DNA from 4 places in the Maridesulfovibrio gilichinskyi genome. Region 4 is predicted to be linked to each of the others. Evidence: predicted binding sites of a transcription regulator. Region 4 holds the regulator's gene; each other region holds the start of a gene.
The links. Region 4 encodes sigma-54, which starts transcription at its own class of promoters, with help from an activator protein. Its sites were predicted from a motif close to CTGGCACGGNNNNTGCTT; they were not measured.
Positions count from the first base shown of each region.

Region 1: nifH (nitrogenase iron protein) is a predicted target of sigma-54. The motif match lies at 2,199-2,216, and genes of this name have one in related genera.
Region 2: B9N78_RS05315 (periplasmic heavy metal sensor) is a predicted target of sigma-54. The motif match lies at 4,325-4,342, and genes of this name have one in related genera.
Region 3: B9N78_RS10145 (ammonium transporter) is a predicted target of sigma-54. The motif match lies at 3,292-3,309, and genes of this name have one in related genera.

Region 1 is NZ_FWZU01000001.1:964,873-970,255, reverse strand. Features, by position in the region: gene nifD (nitrogenase molybdenum-iron protein alpha chain) at 1-511, opposite strand, end outside; gene B9N78_RS04620 (P-II family nitrogen regulator) at 530-904, opposite strand; gene B9N78_RS04615 (P-II family nitrogen regulator) at 904-1,251, opposite strand; gene nifH (nitrogenase iron protein) at 1,305-2,135, opposite strand; gene B9N78_RS04605 (LeuA family protein) at 2,470-3,588, shown strand; gene B9N78_RS04600 (hypothetical protein) at 3,696-4,646, shown strand; gene B9N78_RS04595 (hypothetical protein) at 4,836-5,383, shown strand, end outside.
Region 2 is NZ_FWZU01000002.1:69,161-74,543, forward strand. Features, by position in the region: gene B9N78_RS05300 (sigma-54-dependent transcriptional regulator) at 1-945, opposite strand, end outside; gene B9N78_RS05305 (two-component system sensor histidine kinase NtrB) at 949-2,664, opposite strand; gene B9N78_RS05310 (DUF4405 domain-containing protein) at 2,684-3,580, opposite strand; gene B9N78_RS05315 (periplasmic heavy metal sensor) at 3,770-4,279, opposite strand; gene B9N78_RS05320 (radical SAM protein) at 4,467-5,383, opposite strand, start outside.
Region 3 is NZ_FWZU01000003.1:369,421-374,803, forward strand. Features, by position in the region: gene B9N78_RS10135 (EAL domain-containing protein) at 143-1,375, opposite strand; gene B9N78_RS10140 (P-II family nitrogen regulator) at 1,517-1,846, opposite strand; gene B9N78_RS10145 (ammonium transporter) at 1,875-3,188, opposite strand; gene B9N78_RS10150 (2-amino-3,7-dideoxy-D-threo-hept-6-ulosonate synthase) at 3,783-4,580, shown strand; gene B9N78_RS10155 (3-dehydroquinate synthase II family protein) at 4,598-5,383, shown strand, end outside.
Region 4 is NZ_FWZU01000008.1:61,229-66,611, reverse strand. Features, by position in the region: gene rapZ (RNase adapter RapZ) at 1-877, opposite strand, end outside; gene B9N78_RS17495 (PTS sugar transporter subunit IIA) at 904-1,353, opposite strand; gene hpf (ribosome hibernation-promoting factor, HPF/YfiA family) at 1,357-1,899, opposite strand; gene rpoN (RNA polymerase factor sigma-54) at 1,947-3,362, opposite strand; gene lptB (LPS export ABC transporter ATP-binding protein) at 3,735-4,457, opposite strand; gene B9N78_RS17475 (LptA/OstA family protein) at 4,488-5,383, opposite strand, start outside.

The sequences.
Region 1 (5,383 bases), on a different contig from region 4:
TTCTTGCTACAGCGTGAATGTCATCACCGATCAGGCCGACAGGACATGTTGCGAAAATACAGATACCTTTAGGGTGGAACAGTTCGTAAGCTTCAATAATCGCTGCTTCGAGCTTCTTTTCCCCGCCGAAGATAATATCCTGATCCTGCATATCTGTTGAAAAACAGTATGGAATATAGTTTTCGCCGTCTTTTCCAGCATCAGTCTGGTTACGTCTGGTAAGCCATGCGTAAAAGCTGCAACCGATAGGACCGTGGACGATATTTACGATGTCACGGGTCGGTCCCATGATAACGCCCTTACAACCTGCGTAAGTACAGCCGCGCATTGTGATGATGCCTGGAATGGTACGAACGTTGGCTACGATTTCAGGGGATGTATCAGCGCCGACCGCTTCATTAATCATTATCTGTTTGGCGCGTTTGCGGGCCACTTTAGGAGGATACTTCTTGAGAAGCTCGTCCTTAATATCAGTGGGGCTCCACTGCACCATTTTTGTCGTTTTTGTCATCTTGCAATCTCCTTGGAACTAAACGATAGCTTTTTTGCCTTTTTCAGCGGTTCTGACGCGTACTGCATCTCCGAGAGGAGTTACAAAGATTTTGCCGTCACCGGGTTTTCCGGTCTGGTTAGCTTTGATGATAGCTTCAACAATGTCATCGACGAGGTCATCTGGAACGACAACTGTTAATATGCGTTTAGGGTAAAGCTTACCTTTTTCACCGAGAACAGCTGCGGCTTCTTCGTATCCGCTTTCTGCTCCTTCAAGGACCGCTGAGTTAACGAATCCTTTTCCCCGGCCTTGAGCTTCGTGAGCGAAGTAGGCATCTACGCCTGCTTCATCAAGTGCTGCTTTGGTGCGGTTCATCATGTTCATCCGCACAATGGCGATGATTTCCTGCATTATGCCTCTCCCTCTGCAGCGCCTTCCTTTACGCCGGAACTGATAGTGTAGACATCGCCAACTTCTGAAACGAAAATCTTACCGTCTCCGAAAGCTCCCTTGGTTCCTGATCTTGCAGCGTCCATGATGGTGCTGATGACGAAATCTTTATCTTCAGCCTTAACAACGCTCATGAGCATGGTTTTAGGAATTTCGTCGTAGGTAACTTCGCCGATTTTGATACCGCGTTGTTTACCGCGACCTGCTACTGAATATTTTGTTACAGCCGGAAATCCGTTGTCCATGAGTGCTGCCAGAACTGCGTCTGCTTTTTCCGGTCTAACTATTGCTCTTACCATGATCATCATTTGGCTCTCCTATGGTGCGATTTGAATATAATGTTTTTTAAAAGGGGTAAGTGTTAAGCTACTTCCAGCAGACCGAAGTCGAGCAGGAGCTGTTCAAGTTCTTCAATTTCAAGAGGTTTAGGTACAACAAACATTGTGTTGTCATCGATAGCTTTAGCAAGACCGCGGTATGCATCAGCCTGAGGAACTTTATCATTCCATTCGATAACAGTTTTACGGTTGATTTCTGCACGCTGTACGTCGTTGTCACGAGGAACAAAGTAGATCATCTGTGTGCCGATCTTTTTAGCAAGTTCTTCGATCATCTCTTTTTCGTTATCAACGTTACGTGAGTTACAGATAAGACCGCCGAGACGGACGCTACCGGACTGAGCATACTTCATAATACCTTTACAGATGTTGTTGGCTGCATACATTGCCATCATTTCACCTGAACATACGATGTAGATTTCTTCTGCTTTACCGTCACGGATAGGCATTGCGAATCCACCGCAGACAACGTCGCCGAGAACGTCATAGAATGCGTAGTCGAGTCCTTCAGACTCTTCGTAAGCACCGAGATTTTCGAGCATGTTGATGGAAGTGATGATACCGCGACCGGCGCAACCTACTCCTGGTTCAGGACCACCGGATTCAACACACCAAGTGTCGCCGTAACCGGGCTTGCGGATATCCTCGAGTTCTACGTCTTCGCCTTCTTCACGAAGAGTATCGAGAACTGATTTCTGAGCTAGACCACCAAGAAGAAGACGGGTGGAGTCAGCTTTAGGGTCACAGCCTACAACCATTATTTTACGTCCCATCTGTGCCAAACCGGCAACAGTGTTCTGAGTAGTTGTAGACTTGCCGATACCGCCTTTTCCGTAAATTGCGACTTTTCTCATCTTTTTCATGATACTCCTCCAAGGGTTTATATTTTAAAATTTACGTTGATGCTGATTCACATAAGGCAATTGGCGTGCCAAATTAGGTTTTGCAAGTTAACTATCTAATATAACGGTATTAATTCATTCAACGGGGCCTAGAAAGAATCTACATAAAACGTGGGTAGCGACATAAACTACATACGTTAGTGTAGTTTCCTACAAAAATGTATGTAGATTGAAGTAGGATGTGTTTTTAAAATAAGCGTATTATTACAAGATAATATACGAATGGCGCCCATTGGCATTGATTGTGCTTAGTAATGATTATCTACTAACGACAAGGAGCCATGACATGTTGATAGATACAACACTCAGAGAAGGCGCACAGTTGTTCGGCGCATATTTTAATATTGATACTCGTAAACGCATTGTCGCAGGGCTTGTAGCTCTTGGAATAGATGAAGTAGAACTGGGCTGGGTAGGGCAGGAAGATTTGCAGGAACTTGCAGAATATGGACGCTCATTAAACGGTAATACAAAATTCAGTGTCTGGAGTCCCTGCCGCGAAGAAGATGTTATTACAGTTTCAAAGCTTCCTGTTGACCGCATTAATATAGGTGTTCCGGTTTCAGACCTTCATATAGAGAAGAGGCTTGGCCTTGATCGGGCAGGATTACTCAAAAAACTAACTAAAACGGTTGAGACGGCTAAGAACCACGGTCTTAGATATGTTTCTATCGGACTGGAAGACCTTTCAAGAGCTGATGAAGCTTTTGCTCTGACCGTGGCGTTACTTGCAAAAGTGTCGGGAGCTTCGCGCATTCGTCTTGCGGATTCACTCGGGCAACTTACTCCGAAAGCTACTGAAAATCTGGTGCAGTTGTTCAGCAGTCAGATCAATATTGATTTTGCCGTCCACTGCCATGACGATTTCGGTATGGCGACCGCAAATGCGGTAACTGCCCTTGGGGCCGGTGCAAAATATGTGGATGTAAGCGTGCTGGGAATAGGTGAGCGGTCCGGCATCTCCGCCACGGAAGAGTTGATTGCATATCTTTCGCTTAATAATGAGAACCATCCATATTCTACAGAAGGGCTTGTGGATCTTTGCAGCTTTGTTTCCAGCGCGGCCGGAGTGACTATCGCGCGGACTAAAGCGGTAGTTGGAACTGATATTTTCGCCTGTGAATCCGGTTTGCACGCACATGCATTAAGTAAATCACCTGAACTCTTTGAACCATATAATCCTGAGCTTGTAGGGAAAACCCGTAAGCTCGCAGTCGGCGGTAAGAGCGGTAAGTCAGCAGTCGCTTCGGCATTAAGCGACGGTGAAATTGCGCCGCTTGTAAAAGATTTTTCTGAGCGTAATCTTTCCGCTCTTACGCAGGCTGTGCGAAAACTTTCATGTGAATTAATGCGTCCGCTCACCAAAGGAGAGCTCGTTGAGTTGACCTTGAATTCTGAAAAATAGAAATAAGCATGAGTGAAAATAGCATGTAAACATTTAAATGTAATATCTCATATAGTGTATTTTAACTAATTCAGCATAATTTTTAGTTGTTAGAAGGGAGATTGGACATGGATTTATGCAAAACAAGATTAGGTGATGTTCCTGTTGCAGGGCCTATAGAAATGTACGCGAATGGATCTGTCCATATTTGTTCACCTTCCGGAGCATGTGTTCTTGAAACACCTGTAGGTAAACTTGTGCCTCAGTATTCGACCGATGATCTCAGACGAAAAACTGTTCAAGCCTTATCTTTTTATGAGTCAGGACTTCCCAAATCTGTGCCTTTGGAAGAAAAGACCTTAGTTAAAACTCCGATAGGTGATATTGTTGTAGAGTTGGTTACTTTTCATCCAGGTGGCGGAATCAGCAGAGTTTTTCCTTTAAACGGCAAGCTTTCCGGTTATTGGAGTCAGGAAGATGAAGCCGGTTTAGCTGATCCGATTGAGTTAATGACTCCAATCGGTTTGATCCGCACTAAAATTATCGGGATGAGTTTTTATGAAAATGAAGCCTTGCGCAGTGTTACCTTGTGGCCGGGCGAGATTGTTGAAGTTCCTACCCCTGTCGGAATAGTTAAATCGCGGGTAGGGTTCAGTTTTTCTCCGGAGGGTAGATTAGAGTCTGTTGAGCCGGGTGTTCCTTCATCCATAAAAACTTTTGCAGGAGAAATTCTTGCATATGATTCTGATGCAGTAGGAATTCATGCAGATCATAATTCACTTGTCTTCGGAGAAGACGGATCGGTCACTCATATTGCAACTACTTTAACCAGCATAATAGCAACGGATAAGGACGGCAAAAAAAGTGTATTCACTCCGCTGCACCGCGAAAGCATTTGCGGTGAAGGTGAAACAGAAGTCGTTCCCATGCATATTGATTTTACTGATGAGTATGTGAAAATAACTCAGAATCCGGATTTGCCGGGTGTCAGTGTTCCTGTTGCTGGGCATAGCTTTATGAGTAGGCCATGTTTGCCTGGTTTGGCCAGCCCTCTCGGTATTATCCCTTGCTCTGTATAATATCTTTACAGGTTTAGATAGATTACATTGATAAAAAAATAAATGTAATCAGTATGTTGTCGTATGTGGCATGGTAGCTGATTTCCTTGAATTGTTTGGAATATAGTTTGCATTAAGTTTTGTTAATAGAAAAAACGGCATATATTGCCGCTATTAATGCAGACATATTTTGAACAAGGATGGGAAATTATGAGTGTTTCAAGTATCGGCAGTTATATGAATTCAGAAGGTTCTTCTGATATGATAGCCCAGATGCAGGAGGCTCGCAAAGAGGGGGGCAACGAAGAGTTCGTAAGCTCCATGATTCAAGAGAATGATGGAGACGGTGACGGCTTCCTCAGTGCCAAAGAGACCGGGCTTAACGGTAGTTTATTCAAATCCATTGATACAAATGGAGACGGACTTGCTTCGGCAGAGGAGCTGTCTAAGGGAATAGAAAAACTGCAACAGCAAAAGGGCATGATGGGCGATCTTGCAGTGCGTATGCAAGATGAAAGTGGCAGCCCGCAAGTTAATGTCAGTGCAAAAAAATCCTCTTCTGATAAATCAGGTTCTCAGGATGATGAAACAAGCTATGATGTTTATGATCTGAATAAAGATGGCATTGTTACCGGAAATGAATTTTTGCAGGCTTTTGAGGCCGGTGATCAGAGCCTTGCGGAAGTAGTCGGAAAGCCGAAAGAATCAGGCAAAAACAGCGGCAAATCGGCTCTAATGCAAAGGGCAGTCAGTGCATA
Region 2 (5,383 bases), on a different contig from region 4:
TCTAAGTGGCGGAATACGTATTTCAAGTACACTTAATCTGTAAAAAAGATCCTCTCTGAAGGTTCCTTTTTCAACTTCGGCTTTAAGGTCACGGTTGGTAGCTGCAATGATACGGACGTCAGTTTCGACAGGGGCGACACTGCCGAGCGGTTCAACAATTTTTTCCTGAATCGCTCTTAAAATTTTAGCTTGAAGAACCTGTTCCATTTCTCCGATTTCATCTAGGAACAGGGTTCCTCCTGATGCCAGTTGAAATCTGCCGGGTTTGTTGGTTGTAGCTCCGGTGAAGGCTCCTTTTACATATCCGAACAGTTCGCTTTCAAGAAGATCGGCAGGAAGGGCGGCGCAGTTTACTTTTATGAGCGGTTTATCTGCTCTATGGCTTGCGCGGTGAAGTCCTTCGGCTACAAGTTCTTTACCTGTACCAGATTCACCGAGCACAAGAATGGTTGCTTCGGAAGGGCCGGCCTGTTCTATGAGTTCTTTGACGTTTCTCATCACCTGACTGTTTCCGATCATACGTTCGGTAACTTTAACGGCAGATCTTAAACGTTCATTTTCATCCACAAGTCTGGAATAGTTGAGAGCTTTTGCCATGACGGCTTTAAGCTCTTCGTTGTCAGCCGGTTTGGTAAGGTAGTCGAATGCGCCGTGTTTCATAGCCACAACAGCAGAACCTACGTTGCCATAGGCCGTGAGCATAATTATCGGAAGGCCCGGAACTCTTGCATGTATTTCGGTGAGCAGAGTCATGCCGTCCATACCGTTCATCCGCATATCAATCAAGGCGGTATTGAGCGTAAGAGACGGAAGCATTTCAAGAGCCTGTTCGCCTGAAACCGCTTCGTGCACAGTCCAGCCGTCATCCTCAAGCACCGCCCGTATCAGCAGTCTGAGCGATGGTTCATCGTCTACAATAAGTACATTTTTAGTTGTCGTGGTCATATATTATGATCCTTCATTGCGAATACTGGGAAAGAAAAGTTCTACGCACGTCCCTGTTGCAGCTGAGGAAGGTATTGTTACCCTGCCGCTGTGGCCGCGCATGATTGTGTTGACTATGGCAAGCCCGAGTCCGGTCCCTTTCGGTTTATCTGTGAAGAAAGGTTCAAGAGCATGCTTGCGGACATCTTCAGGCATACCTGGACCGTTGTCGCAGACACTTATCCATACCCCGTGATCATTGCCCTTCGCATTGATAAATATCTGTCCTTCTCCTTCAGGCACAGCATCCAGACTGTTTACCAGAAGGTTTAAAAGAACCTGACGGATTCCATCCGGGTCTGCATAAACTTCATGCGTTTCAAGGTTGTGGTCAAGTATGGCCCCTTTGTGCTCCAGATCGAATCCAAGCAGGGTGTTCATGGATTCACACAGATCATTTAAATCAACGGATTGCTGATCCAGCTCATGAGGTTTTGATAGATATAACAGGTCGGTAACAACTCTGTTTAGACGGTCGGCTTCTTCCAGCATGGTTCTGGCGTAAGTTCCGTAAGGCTTCTCGTCTTTCAGTTTATCGGCAAATAGCTGAGCAAATCCGCGTAATGAGCTGAGCGGATTGCGTATCTCATGGGCGACCCCCGCTGCCAGTGATCCTATGGATGCGAGTCTTCTTGCTTCATTAAGGTCGTCTTCAAGTTCGGCTATATCTGTCCTGTCTCTGATGATAACCATTGTTCTGTGCTCTTCGGAACTTTCAAAGTATGGAAAGAAAATTAATTCCAGATTCTTTCCATTGAGTTTTACATGTTCCCATAAGACATCACCGCGCCTGAATTTTTGAATAGATTCAAAGGAGAAGGTCTTCCAGCTTAGTCCTGCAAGGGATTTTCCTTCCGGGCTGTCCATCAGGGAGTGTGCTGAGCCGTTAGCTGCTAAAATTGTTTCATCCGGTGAAAGGGTCAGCAGTCCGTCAGGCATATTATCGAGAAGATTTGTCTGAAATCTTTCGAGTTTAATAATTTGCTTGTCTTCTTCTCTGCGTTGAAAATAGGCGACTGCAAGTAACCATAAGACAAATCCGGCGAGGAAAATATAGCCGGTCTGCATAAGGGCTGCTCGCCTGTACTGTTTAAATTGTGCAAGATGTTTTTCTGCACTTAACCCGAGCAGAATATAGGTTTGCTGTTCTTGAGGCGGAAGAAATCTGTTATGTTTCTGTCCATAGAGTCTTAGTAGATGAGGCTGCCCTTGCGTACCATAAAGCAGGGCTGCTTTTCCGTTGATAACAACCGGAGTGCTTGCTTCATTGAGCGAGCGGATCATGTTGAAAATAGGCGTGGGGGGAGTGAACGTGGTGGATGCATCTTTTTGTCCTACCACGACTAAGGGGTTGTCATCCGGGCCGTACAGTCCGATAAAAAGCAGATCGCCCTGTGCGACCATTTCCTGAAAAAGTTCTCTTGCCGCCGGAACAAGATTTTCACGAGCTTGCTGATTATGCATTCCCTGCCAGCGCATTCTGCGCATTCCGTCCGCAAGTTGAATATCAAGCCCGCGGGTAATGGACTTTGCTGAAAGAAGCATATGCTCAAACACAGTCTGCTGCATCTGGCGCAGGTTTTGCCACGTAAGGTAGAGAGAACCTGCGCCGAGCAGCAGCAGAGCCAGAAGAGCTAAAGCCAGCGGCAATCTTTGTGATCTTTGTGAGCTTAATTCCATTAACTAGTCTGGTTTATGTTTAAGGGTGTAAAAGTATTCCAATTTGACGAGGTGATGTCATATTCAACATGCCTGCAATGTCACGGATGGTTGTGGACTTGTCAACAACAGCACCTTTTTCTCTAAGTATTCCAAGAGCAGTATTGAGATCAAGATTTTGTCTCTCGCAATATTCTTCGAGTGTCAATTTGCCGAGTCCGCTTCCCGCGCCGCTTCCCATTCCGCTGCCCATGCCGCTTCCGCTGTTGTTGTAACCTGAGTCTTGGTGCATGCCGGATTGATTAAGCGGCCCGCCTGCGTTCATGTTGGTTCTTTGCTCAGGCTGATCCTTTAAAATAATTTCGTGGAGTTCTTTGGGGGTAAGTCCGGCTTTGTCCGCAATAGCTCTGATTGATTGCGCTGTAGATTCAATTTCTATCTCCGCCCCTTTAATTGAGGCCACAGCCTTATCAAGATCAAGTCCCATGCGTTTGCAGAATACGGCAAGAGAACTGAGTTCGGCATGTCCATACGGAGGATTGCCATATTTCATTTCGCCTTGAGTTTTAAGGTAAGCAGAAAATTCAAGAACCTGCTTCATAGGTGGAAGCCCTGTTAATGATCCTATTGCAACATACAGGGTGAGAAGAATGCTGATAAAAAATGCTGCTGATGAGAAATTTGATGTGGAGGATTTTTTCTTAAGATATGCAATAATGGGTTTCCAGTTAAGCCAGATATGGATGATTGAAGCAAAAAGAAAAAGCACTCCTGTGCAGATATGGATGGAGCCCCATTGGTCTTTACTAAGCCCAAGGAATGTCCAGTCCGCCCAGTATGCAACGCGTCCTTGTGGTACTAAATAAAGAATTATACTTGTTAGAGACAGGACGATAATCGCAAAGAAACTGATTAATGATGTTATTTTTCTAAGCATTAAAAATCTCCTATCCTTTTGGTAAATTAAAATTAAATGTTACAGGAAACTGAATCAGTTTTAATGTGTTCTATTATGTATACGTAACTCTTATCTTATTAGAAAGAGAATTAATAAAAAAGGAGGACATATATGTCCTCCTTTTTACCCGTTTTCCTGTTTTGTGTAGATGAACGTTTAATAAAGTTATTAGTTAAAGCGGGGGCATCCCTGCTGTGGATTGCAGTTTGGATTTTGGTTGTTGCCACAGCCTCCGTAGCCGTTCTGCATCATACCTCTGTTTCCGTTCTGCATCATACCCATGCCTCTTGGTCCGTTTCCAGGTCCGGGGACAACAAGCCCTGTAACCTGTTCAAGTTCATCAGCCATCTTCTGATGAGTAGTAAACATTTTTTCTCTTACATCAGAGAGATCTTTTACCATTGCGTGGATAGTCGCTTTGTCAGCTTTACCTGAATTTACAAGAGCATCAAGTTCTGTACGTTTAGCCCATTGTTCATTTTTGAGTGTACGGAAAGTCGTTTCGTATTTAGAAATAATTTCCTGAGCTAACTGCTGTTTTTCAGGTGCCAGCTGGTTTAAGGCTGCCCAGTTGCCTCCATTATGATATCCATTATGGTAACCACCGCCTGCCATGGCTACTGCGGCCATCGATAATACAAATACAATTGCTAGTGGGATCAAAGTTTTTTTCTTCATATAATCTCCTACAGTTAAATGTTGTTGCCCTCTCGGAGAAGTATACAGCAGTATACGTGCCAAAACTTTTAGTGTGGTAATATCAATGAGTTATGTTGGATTGGGGATTGTGTTGAATATGTTTTGGTGCAATTAACTGCACATATATTGCACAAGTGCAGCGTAATACGGGATTGGTGCAAGCTGTTTAAATAATATCGGAATTATCTGTAAGCCATTTGTGCATTCCACAGGCTTTACATTGTGCGCATCCTTCCGGAGGACATGGAGGAGTCATAACCCCTTTAAGGTATCGTTCCCATTCGCGCCACAGGTAAGACTTGTTTATACCTGTTTCAATAAAATCCCACGGCAGGGGATCATTTTTATCCAGATTGTGGTCAATAAATTTTTCAAGGTCGCCTTCGTAGTATTTGAAAGCTTTTTTCCAGCCGCCTTCTTCAGCGGCTATCATGATAAATTTATGCAATTCTTCATTGCCACGGGCAAGAATACCTTGAAGTCTTGCTTGAAATGGTGAATCGCCTGAGAATGTTACGCCTTTATATTTTTTGGTAAGTGAGTTCACTTTAGCCAGAACATTTTTAAGTTCTGTTTCGGAGGGCATGGCTGTCCACTGAAGCGGAGTCCAAGGTTTCGGTACGAGGCAACTGGCGCCTAAGGTAATGCGCATGAATTGTTTTTTCTTGTTACCTTGTCCGCGACTGCGCGCCTGATCGATCTTCTCAAGCATGGAAGCAAATTCTTCGTAATCTGCATCGGTTTCACCGGGCCATCCTACGATAATATACATCCGTAAATGATTTACTCCCTTGGCAGCGCAAAGTTCTACCGCGCGCAGGAAGTCTTCTTCATTAAGGTTCTTGCTTGCACTGTCACGCAGCCGCTTACTTGCACCTTCTAAAGCCAGAGTGACAGTGCGGACGCCGGATGCCCGCAAAATATCGAGCAGTTCTACGGTTAACCCGTCAGCTCTGACTGAGGATAAAGAAAATTTGGTTTTTCTGTTTTTGAGCCATTCAATATAAGGGATTAGATCAGGCCAGTCTGTAAGAGCCGTTCCTACTAGACCCACTTTGGGAGGATCTGCCAGTTCAACAATCT
Region 3 (5,383 bases), on a different contig from region 4:
TAATAAATACAAGGGCAATCTGCCTGCTGGGGAATTGTTGAGGGGGCCAGCGTGAGGTAGGCAGCAACTTTTATAGCTATTTTCACCAAATTTATGTTGGCTTAAAAAAAGGTAACAGATGGTTTTTAGAATATAAACTGAATTATTCGTTTAAATTGGTGCTGATATCAATGCAGAGTACCGGGCTGTTAACACTGCAATTCAGCTTTGTTGAAATTGTTATACAGGTGTTTCCGGAGGCAAGAGAAATATACGGGGTTGTGGTATGCCATTTCTCACCGGATTTGATGGTCAGATAGTACTCTTTAAGAGAGTGGTCCGCTCCTTTGGGGGCTGGCTGATAAATGAGTCTGCGGTTTTCCTTTAATCTGAATGGATTGCAAACTGTCTGTGAAAGCTGTTTCCCGTTTTCGTCTAAAATATAGGCACATTCGATTGAGCTGTTCTCATCAATAAACGAAGATAAAACTGTATCTGGATTATCGTCAGGGGCTAACGAAATGAGTGTCTTCAGTCCTTTTGCTAATTTTTTATAAGAATTTTCAAGCCTTTTTTTTACGGCAAGTCTTTCCATAGTGTGAATTTTAAATCTTGAGGACAGTGCTTTAATCGGAGCAGTGTGGTCATTTTGCACATTTTCAGCGCACATCGGCTTACCGAAGTAATATCCCTGAAAAACATCAATACCCATTTGCATAAGTGTCAGTGCTTCCTGGGTAGTCTCAACCCCTTCCGCAAGCGGAAGAGTTCCTGTCCTTTCTGCAAGATTTATAAGAGATCTGGTGACTTCAAGATTGTGAAATTTTGAATCGATATCTTTAATCAGCGAACGGTCAATTTTGATGATATCCGGTTTGAGTGCAGGTATTCTGTCAAGATTTGAATGCCCGGTGCCGATATCATCAAGAGCAATAAGAAAGCCGATTTTGCGGCAATTTTCAGTGAATTTGTAGAGAACATCTTCACTGCCTGCTTTTGATTCAATTATTTCTATAACTACATTGCTTGCCGGGATATCGAATTTTTTAATCATTTCCCCGGTAGTGCCCAAAGACTGAGTGTTTTTAGCAAGCACAGCAGCATCAATATTTACAGAAAGAATGAGTGAACGATTTTTTTTTGAAATGGGGGCGAAGGTCTTGAAGGCATTCCATCTGCAGGCTCTATCGAGCTTTGTAAGCGTCGCGACATCCTCACACATTGCAAACAGATCTAACGGTGAGATTACATGCTCAGTATAAGGGTTGATCCCTCGCGTCAAAGCTTCATACCCCAGCACGGATTTTCTGCTCATGGAAATGATTGGCTGAAACATCGTTGCCAAGCAATTTCTCTCGATGATTTCATGAATTGATAGTGTTGGTGTATTAAGCATTTTTTAAAATAAAATTAAAAACCGGTCGAAAGGGAGTGGAAGACCATTCGACCGGTTGGGTGGACCCGATGTGGGTGGTCATCGGGGCTGTTTATAACGGGCTTTCCATTGCTGGAAAGCCCGGTCAGCGTTTACATAATTTTAAAGAGTTTCTTCACCGGTTCTGATTCTGATAGTTCTTGGAAGGTCTTGAACGAAGATAACTCCGTCGCCTTCTTTACCTGTCTGGGCACCGGCTTTAATGGCTTCAATGGCACTCTCAACTTTTTCTTCGGCAAGTCCAAGTTCAATGCGTACTTTTTTAAGAAGATTTACTTCCATAATAACACCGCGGTAAGTCTCAGTGAATCCAGCCTGTCTACCTGAACCAAGAATGTTGGTTACGGACATGGTATAGATTCCTTTGGCATAGAGAGCCTGTTTAATCGGAGTCAGACACTCTGGACGAATATATGCAATAATAAGTTTCATTTGTTTCATTCCTCTTTCTATTGTGTGACTATTCGTTAGAGAAGACCTGGAAGCCGCTGTAAGACTCCATTCCGTGTTCGGATATATCAAGGCCTTTCATTTCTTCTTCTTTTGTTACTCTGATTCCGATGAATGCTTTAGCGAGCAGGAAGGTAATAAGACCTGCGCCGAATGCCCATACGAAGACTGTTGCAACACCTATGATCTGAGTAGTCAGGATCGAGAAACCTCCGCCGTAGAATAATCCGCCTACACCGTCGTGAAGTTCAGGAACTGTGAACAATCCACAAGCTAATGTTCCCCATGCTCCGCAGACACCGTGTACGGAAACAGCACCGACTGGATCATCAATTCTTAATATTTTATCAATTAGTTCGATTGAGAGTACTACAAGAACACCTGCGATCAGGCCGATTATGATTGAACCGGCAGGGGAAACTGTTGCACAGCCTGCGGTAATACCTACGAGACCAGCAAGTGCTCCGTTACAAGTCATCGAAATATCAGGTTTACCGTATTTGATCCAAGATGTTATCATTGCACCGAGCAGACCTGCACAACCGGAGAGGCTTGTTACTACTGCGATGAGGCCGATTGAACCGTCAGCGGTTGTTGTTGAACCGGGGTTGAATCCGAACCAACCGAACCAGAGAATGAATACACCAAGAGATGCTAATGGAATGTTGTGGCCCGGAATAGCTTTTGCTTTTCCGTCAGCAGTGTATTTCCCAATGCGTGGTCCTACTACGATAGCTCCTGCAAGAGCAACCCATCCACCTACGGAGTGAACAACTGTTGAGCCTGCAAAGTCCATGAATCCGAGGCCTTCAAGCCATCCTGCGCCGGAGTCTCCGAGCCAGAGGCTGCCCCATGCCCAGTGACCTGAAATAGGGTAGATAATCCCTGTTACTATCATAGTAACAAAGAAGTAGCTGCTGAATTTTGTGCGTTCGGCAATACCACCGGAAACAATTGTAGCTGCTGTTGCGGCAAAAACAGACTGGAAGAACCAGAAGGTCAGTGTCCACTGTGCGTCAGGGCTGGTCAGACCTACTCCTGCCAGACTGAATCCTGAGGTTCCTATAAAACCTGCAGCATCAATTCCGAACATGAGTCCGAAACCGAAAAGGAAAAAGATAATTGAACCTGCAGCAAAGTCGAGAAAGTTTTTCATTAGGATGTTACCGGCGCTTTTAGCTCTGGTGAATCCTGCTTCAACACATGCAAAGCCTGCCTGCATAAACATAACGAGTATGGCGGCAACAAGGGTCCATAAAATGTTAGCGTGGGTCTGAGTAAGATATTCTTCCCCAGCAAAAGCCGCGGTTGGCGCGGCCAGCATCAGCACAGCGAGAATGGTCGAAATTTTCCGGCCTATTGATGGAAATTTGGAAATCATAAAGTCCTCCTCCAGGGTGTAAATTGCTTTAAGGATGCAGCTATCTAAGCATCTACCGTGCCAAGTATTCAACTTATTAATATAATTGAGTTTATTTAAAAGAGGGTGTTTTTTTCTATTACAAATCTGTATTAATATACTTTTTTGTGTACTTTTATGTCCTACTAATTAACAAAAAAGTAATTATTTTGTTGTATGCGTTTTGCCAGACGCTCGAAATTAACAATAATCGAGTATTATATATGATAGGAAAAAAATAAATAAAGTTGTTGACTCTTTTTGGTGAGAATGGTTACGTGTTTCCTATGCAAACTTTCAACACCCTGGGCGCTAGCCATTCATTTTTTTATTACTTTTACTTTTGGTGCACCCACGCTTGTGGTCGGGTGGAGGTTTGCTCGTAAGTAATAAAAAGTCTTAGCAAACTACCTCTACTAAAGGGCCGCAGGCGATAACTCGCCGGCGGCCCTTTTTTTTTAACTGAGGTCGCCAAAGGAAAGCGGTTCTGAAGTAAGGTTAAACAACCGGAGAACTAAAATGGATATCGGGAAAAAAATCAGACTTGAAAGAATTTTCAATAGAGAAACCGAAAGAACAATAATTGTTCCTATGGATCATGGTATCAGCGTCGGACCGATCGCAGGACTTGAGAATCTGCGTCAGGCTGTGGATGATATGGTCTCCGGCGGAGCCAATGCTGTTCTAGGTCACAGAGGGCTTGTCCGTTGCGGACACCGCAGTGAAGGACAGGATGTAGGTCTTATTGTTCACCTTTCTGCAAGTACATCTCTTTCTCCCACTCCCAATGCTAAAGTTCTGGTCGGTTCTGTTGAAGACGCTCTGCGCCGCGGTGCTGATGCCGTAAGTGTTCATGTCAATCTCGGAGATGAAAGTGAAACACAGATGCTCCGCGATCTCGGTGAAGTTTCCGCCAAGGCTACCAGTTGGGGAATGCCTGTTCTCGCTATGGTTTACGCCCGCGGTCCTAAAATTAAAAATGAATACGATCCTGAAGTTGTTGCTCATTGCGCCCGTGCCGGTGAAGAGCTTGGCGCAGATATAGTTAAAGTCTGTTACACCGGTGATCCTGAATCTTTTAGACGTGTTACTGATGGTTGTTGTATTCCGGTTGTTATTGCAGGCGGGCCGAAGCTTGATACAACAAGGGCATTTCTCCAGATGGTTTCAGATTCAATCAGCGCAGGCGGTTCCGGTCTTTCTGTCGGGCGTAACGTTTTTCAGCATAAGAATCGCGTTAAACTGGTAAAAGCTCTCAGTAAAGTTGTTCATCAGGACGAAACTGTTGAAGCCGCTCTCGAATTTCTCGGCGAATAACATAATTGGAAATAATGATGAAAAAGATAATTTTTAAAGCGATTCCTTTTGATAAAGAACTTCTGACATTAGCTCTTGAGTCCGGTGTCGACGCTGTTCTTGCTGATGCTCAGCATGTCAAAGCTATTACGGAACTCGGCAGAGTTACTGTAATTACACCGGAAGATATGCCGCTTGTTTCAATTGATCAGAAAAGTGATGAAGATATTGCGATAAATCTTGCGACGGAAGGACGTGAAGTCTGCCTTACAAAAGGGTGGGAAATTATTCCTGTAGAAAATATTCTTGCACAGGTTAAAAGTCTGGCTCTTGAGGCTGAATCTTTGGACCGTGCCAGACTTGCCGCAGGAGTTCTTGAGCGCGGAGCTGACACAATTGTTGTTTTGCCGGAAGCGGCACATGATCTTAAGACAATTGTTGCAGAACTTAAACTCAGTCAGGGCCATATGGAATTACAAAAAGCTAAGATTACCAAAATTGAATCTGCGGGTCTCGGCCATCGCGTCTGCGTAGATACGATCTCCATGCTAAAAAAAGGTCAGGGTATGCTGGTTGGTAATTCAAGCGGTTTTACTTTTCTTGTTCACGGTGAAACAGAATCAAACCCTTATGTCGCGGCCCGTCCGTTCAGAGTAAATGCCGGAGCTGTGCATGCTTATGCACAAATGCCAGGAGACAGAACAACTTATTTGCAGGAACTTACTGCCGGAACCGAAGTCCTTATCGTTGATGCGACCGGAAAGACTTCTATTGCAACAGTCGGTAGGTGCAAAGTTGAAGTAAGGCCGATGCTGCTCATAACA
Region 4 (5,383 bases):
CTAAATTTATATGCTTGTGTTCAAGACTAGCAGAGTATCCGCTCTTCTTAAGAATGGCAAATATCCGTTCTGCAACAGCGACGGACCTATGCCTTCCGCCTGTACACCCGACAGCTATTGTAAGTCTGTATCGCCCTTCCGCTTCATAAAGCGGAAGAATATACTGAAGGAAATCTAAATATTTCTCAATAAAAACCGAACCTGTCTCAGACCCTAACACATAATCTGAAATAGCTTTATCCTGACCTGACAGCGGGCGCAATTTTTCATCAAAATATGGATTGGGTAAAAACCTTAAGTCCATGACCATATCCGCTTCGGTCGGAACATCATGTTTAAACCCGAAAGAAATAACATTAACACGAAGGCCGGACTTCCCTTCGGTTAGAGCCGACCATTTTTCCTGAATTCTACGCCTGAGATCATGAATTGAATAGGTCGTTGTGTCGATTATAAGGTCTGCGGCACTACGAAGAGGTTCAAGAAGAACTTTCTCTTCTTCCAAAGCCTGCTCAAGTCCCAACTTTTTAGATTCGAGAGGATGAGGTCTGCGAGTTGTTGCATAACGTCTGACCAATTCCGGAAGTCTGGCTTCCAAAAAAATTAAACTCGGGCAAACTCCATTTGAGCCAAGCTGTGCACAGGTAGACTGCCATTCCTCGACAAAATCCGATTGACGCAGATCCATCCCGAGAACAAGTCCTCGATAATTTTCATCCTTACCCTTAAAAAGTTCAACGAGCTTTGCCAGCATACTTGCAGGAAGCCCGTCGACACAGAAAAACCTTAAATCTTCGAAGACCTTTAAAACTGTTGATTTCCCGGCCCCTGAAAGTCCGCTGACAACTATAACCGGAAATGAGTCTGCACTTTCCACCTAAAAGACCTCCACGATGTCCTAAATTAAGTGATATTCAGTAGATTCAACAATTCCTGCTGGTTCTGAGCATTTTTGAATGCTTCTCTAAAAGTTGCATCTTTAAGCTGTCTGGATATTTGAGCAAGTACTTTCAAATGAGTACCGGCGCCTTGATCAGGAGCCAGAACCATAAAGAAAATATGACATGGTTCACCGTCTAAAGCTTCAAAATCAATCCCGCTGCCGCTTCTACCGACAACTACAAAGATATCTTCAAGACAGTCCAATTTACCGTGGGGGATGGCAATGCCATCCCCTATACCGGTTGTTCCTAATTTTTCACGAGTCATAAGGACCTTGAGAGCGGTTTCAACATCTAGCTTAACACCTTTAGCATTAAGTACTGTCACCATTTCTCTCAGAACGCCTTCCTTATCAGAACTTTCAAGTTCAAAAAGGACCAGCTCCTTATCTAAATTATCATTTATTATCATCAATTAATATCCCGGATCAATCAACCCAAAGTCGCCATTCTTGCGACGGTAAATAACATTAACAGCTTCAGTATCTGCATTTCTGAAAACAAGGAATTCATGGTCGAGGGTCTGAAGCTGCATAGCGGCTTCCTCTACAGACATGGGCTTTGGCACAAACTGATCAGTTTCAACAATCGTAGGTTCAGACTTTTCGTCTTCCTCAGTTGTGAAGCTGATTACGTCCATACGCCCGGGGGCAGCTTCGATACGTCTGTGATCTCTCATCTTATCACGCATACGTCTAAGCTGAACTTCAAGCTTGGCAAGGACCAAATCTACAGTTGAATACATATCATCCGATGCTTCATATGCCGAGATATGAATATTATCGGAGCTGAAAATAACATCTGCAACGTGTCTGATCTTATCAACAGACAAGTTGACCTGCATTTCAGTATTATCAGGATTTGTTATAAACTTTTCAAGCTTAGTAAACCTGGTGTTCGCATATTCCTTCAAATGGTCAGACGGGTCAAAGTTCTTAAAAGTAAATGCAACATTCATATGAATCCTCCTTGAGTAAAGGGTGAATATGCTTTTCTACTGAACTGCTAGAATACCTGCTTCCTCTTGGATGAGGATTTAATTCCCATTGCAGTTCTGTATTTTGCTACAGTCCGTCTGGCGATGTTGACCTCAAGTTCAATCTTGAGCATCTCGGCTATTTTTTCATCACTCAGAGGTTTTTTACTATTTTCTTCGCCTATCAAAGACTTAATCAGAGCCTTAACAGATTCGGACCCGACTTGCGAACCGTCATCAAGTCCGAGAGCACTGTTAAAGAAAAATTTAAGCTCATAAATCCCATGCGGAGTCGACACATACTTGCTTGTCGTAATTCGGCTTACTGTAGATTCATGCATTTCAATATCTTCCGCCACCTCTTTAAGAATAAGCGGTTTGAGCTTTGATACTCCTTCCTGAAAAAAACCTCTTTGGAATCTGACTATTGATTCCAGAACCTTATAAAGAGTACGCTGCCGTTGGTAGAGACTCTTCATAAGCCACTGCGCTGAGCGCATCTTCTCCTGAAAATATTCTTTGTCTTCTCCCTTTGTCGAAGCCAGCGTTTCTACATAAAATGAATTCATCTGTAACTTTGGAAGACCGTCCTCGTTCAGGACTATAACAAAATCTCCGTCATATTCATATACATAAGCATCAGGACTGACATAGAAAGACTCTCCCCCAGAAAAACTTGAACCGGGAAGAGGATCAAGAGTTTGCATCAGGTCAATATAGCTCTTGAGATCTTCCATACTAAGCTTAAACTTTCGAGCAAGAGGCTTGTATCTATTCTTCTCTAAATCTTCTAAATGATCTCTAACCAGCGAAACAAGGATAGGGTCATCATCAAGACGCAGAACCTCTAGCTGAATAAGCAAACATTCCTGTGGGCTACGGGCTGCAACTCCGACAGGATCAAATCTTTGAATTCGGTTCAGAACCCTTTCAACATCTTCCATTTCGGCATGGCATGTCTCACAAATATCATCTAATTCAATTCGTAAAAACCCATTACTGCTTAAATTACCTATAATACACTCACCGACAACAAGCTCTTTCTCTGTAAAATTTGAAAGACACAGCTGCCACGATAAATGACCTTCAAGTGTGGTTGCCTTGGTCATCCGTGCTTCAAAAGACATCCCTTCGTCAAGAGACTCCGTTTCTTTAGTTCCGGCCTGCTTGGAAGTACTGGAAAATTCGCCGAGATAATTATCCCAGTCAGCCTCACGGGATATAGCAATATCTTCTGCCGTTGCGGTTCCTGCCTCAGTATCAGGGCTGTCAGTCCGTTCTAAAGCCTCAGCCTCTTCAAGTATAGGATTTTCAAGCAACTCCTGCTGAACAGTATCAAGCAGTTCTAATCGGGAGAGCTGCAACAATTTAATTGCCTGCTGCAACTGAGGAGTCATCACCAGCTGCTGCGAAAGCTTTAATTGTTGTCTAAGTTCCAGTCCCATATATTCCTGCCACCCTCTGATATGCTTAAGCAGTATCTTTTACATTATTCAGATCAATAAAATTGGCCTTCAACAAATTTTCAAAAAAAATGTTTTTCTTGTCGTTGAGCTTGATTTAAGTATGCCACACTAAGGAAGCTCATGCAAGAATTAGTACATATTTATCCGTAATTTCAGGACCTTTCAAATTTTAAAATTGTACATGAAAAAAGTGTACCAATGTTCTGCGTCAGTGTAAATCTACATTGGTAAATTTACTTAAATTGAGTGGGGGCTATAGCAAGAACCGATAAGATAAAATGGTCAGAATGCGCGCAAAATCTTCCGGCCAAAAGGGGGAATATGATCGTAAACAAAGCATGCAGCAAGAAATCAGAGACTGAAACTGTCTCCGAGGTATAAACGGCGTGCCTTGGAATTTTTTACAATGCTCGCCGGAGCACCGTTCAAAATTACGCGCCCTTCATATACCAAATAAGCCCGGTCACAGATACTTAATGTTTCTCTGACATTATGGTCTGAAATAAGAATTCCGAGTCCCATATCTTTGAGCGAAGAAATGATATCCTGAATTTCAATAACCGCGATAGGGTCAATCCCTGCAAACGGCTCATCAAGCAGAATGAATTTGGGATCATTAATAAGAGCCCTTGCAATCTCAAGACGGCGGCGCTCACCGCCGGAAAGGTAAAGAGCTTTCTGTTCTGCCAGCCGCAAAATTCCGAGCTGATCCAAAAGCTGATTCGCCCGCATAGGGATTGCTTTACCGGAAAGACCGGTATGCTCAATAATAATTTCCAGATTTTTACGAACTGAAAGCTTCTTAAATATAGAACTTTCCTGCGGAAGATAACTGATTCCATGCCTTGCTCTTTCATGCAGCGGCCAGCGGGTGATCTGATTTTTATTAAGATAAACATCGCCGGAAGTAGGCTTAACAACACCCACAAGCATATAGAAAGTGGTGGTTTTACCTGCTCCGTTAGGACCAAGTAAACCTACAACTTCACCTTCTTTAACATTTAAGCTTATACCGCGAACAACTTCTTTCTGTCCGTAGTTTTTAACCAGCTTGTTGGCGATTATCGAAGACATATAAATCCTATAAAATTTGTTAATAAAAAACTATGGAGCGACATTTTTAGGAGTGAAAAAGATTGCTTCAACAGGCTTATCACCACCGACAACTTCAGAACGGTTGTCTTTCAGATAAAACTTGATCAAATTACCTTGAACTAAGTTAGGACCGTCTTGCAGCTTTGCATTCCCTTCCATAAGGATAATCGAATCACCTACAACAAAAGTCAGTTTATCGCATGAACCTTTGCGATTATTCATAACAACATTTACGCTGCCTGTTGCTATAATTTCTTTAATTTTATTTTGGGTATCTTTAAGAGAATCTCCGCCTGATTTTAACATAGCGGTAAGAGTATCCGACGTTAAGGTAACATCAAGTCTTACAACTGTTACATCGCCGGAAAAAGTGATTTGATTCTTATTCTCACTGAAAGTCATCTTTTTGGAAGTGATTTTAATAGGCACTTCATCTGGGCCGCCTGGAACACGTTTCTTAGCGGGTGCTTCCTTTTTAACTTCTGCAGGAGGTTCTGTACTCAAATATGCGTTATAAACATACCCGACTATCTCCATTTTGCTATCAGGAGTATCTCCGGCCTTAAAAATAGGGAACCACTTACCTTCTTCAGGTCCGACGAGTACCGCCTGCCCTAATTCAAGTTTGTCCACAATAAGCGACTTAACATCAGGTTCGGAACGGACATTAAGAACAGCCTGAGCAAACATTGATTTAGTCACAATCGGTGCGTTTACAACCGCATCCATAGCTTTATCCATGGAAGCAAGCGAGTCGGCGCGTTCTTTCAGTTCAACTTCTTTCTTTTTCTGTTCAGCTTCCAGCTCAGCTTTACGGGTATCAATTCCCGCCATTTTTTTCTTTTCCAGATTTTTAGGATAAGCAGCAAGAAATGGTCCCCAAGCATATCCCCACACCGGAGTAT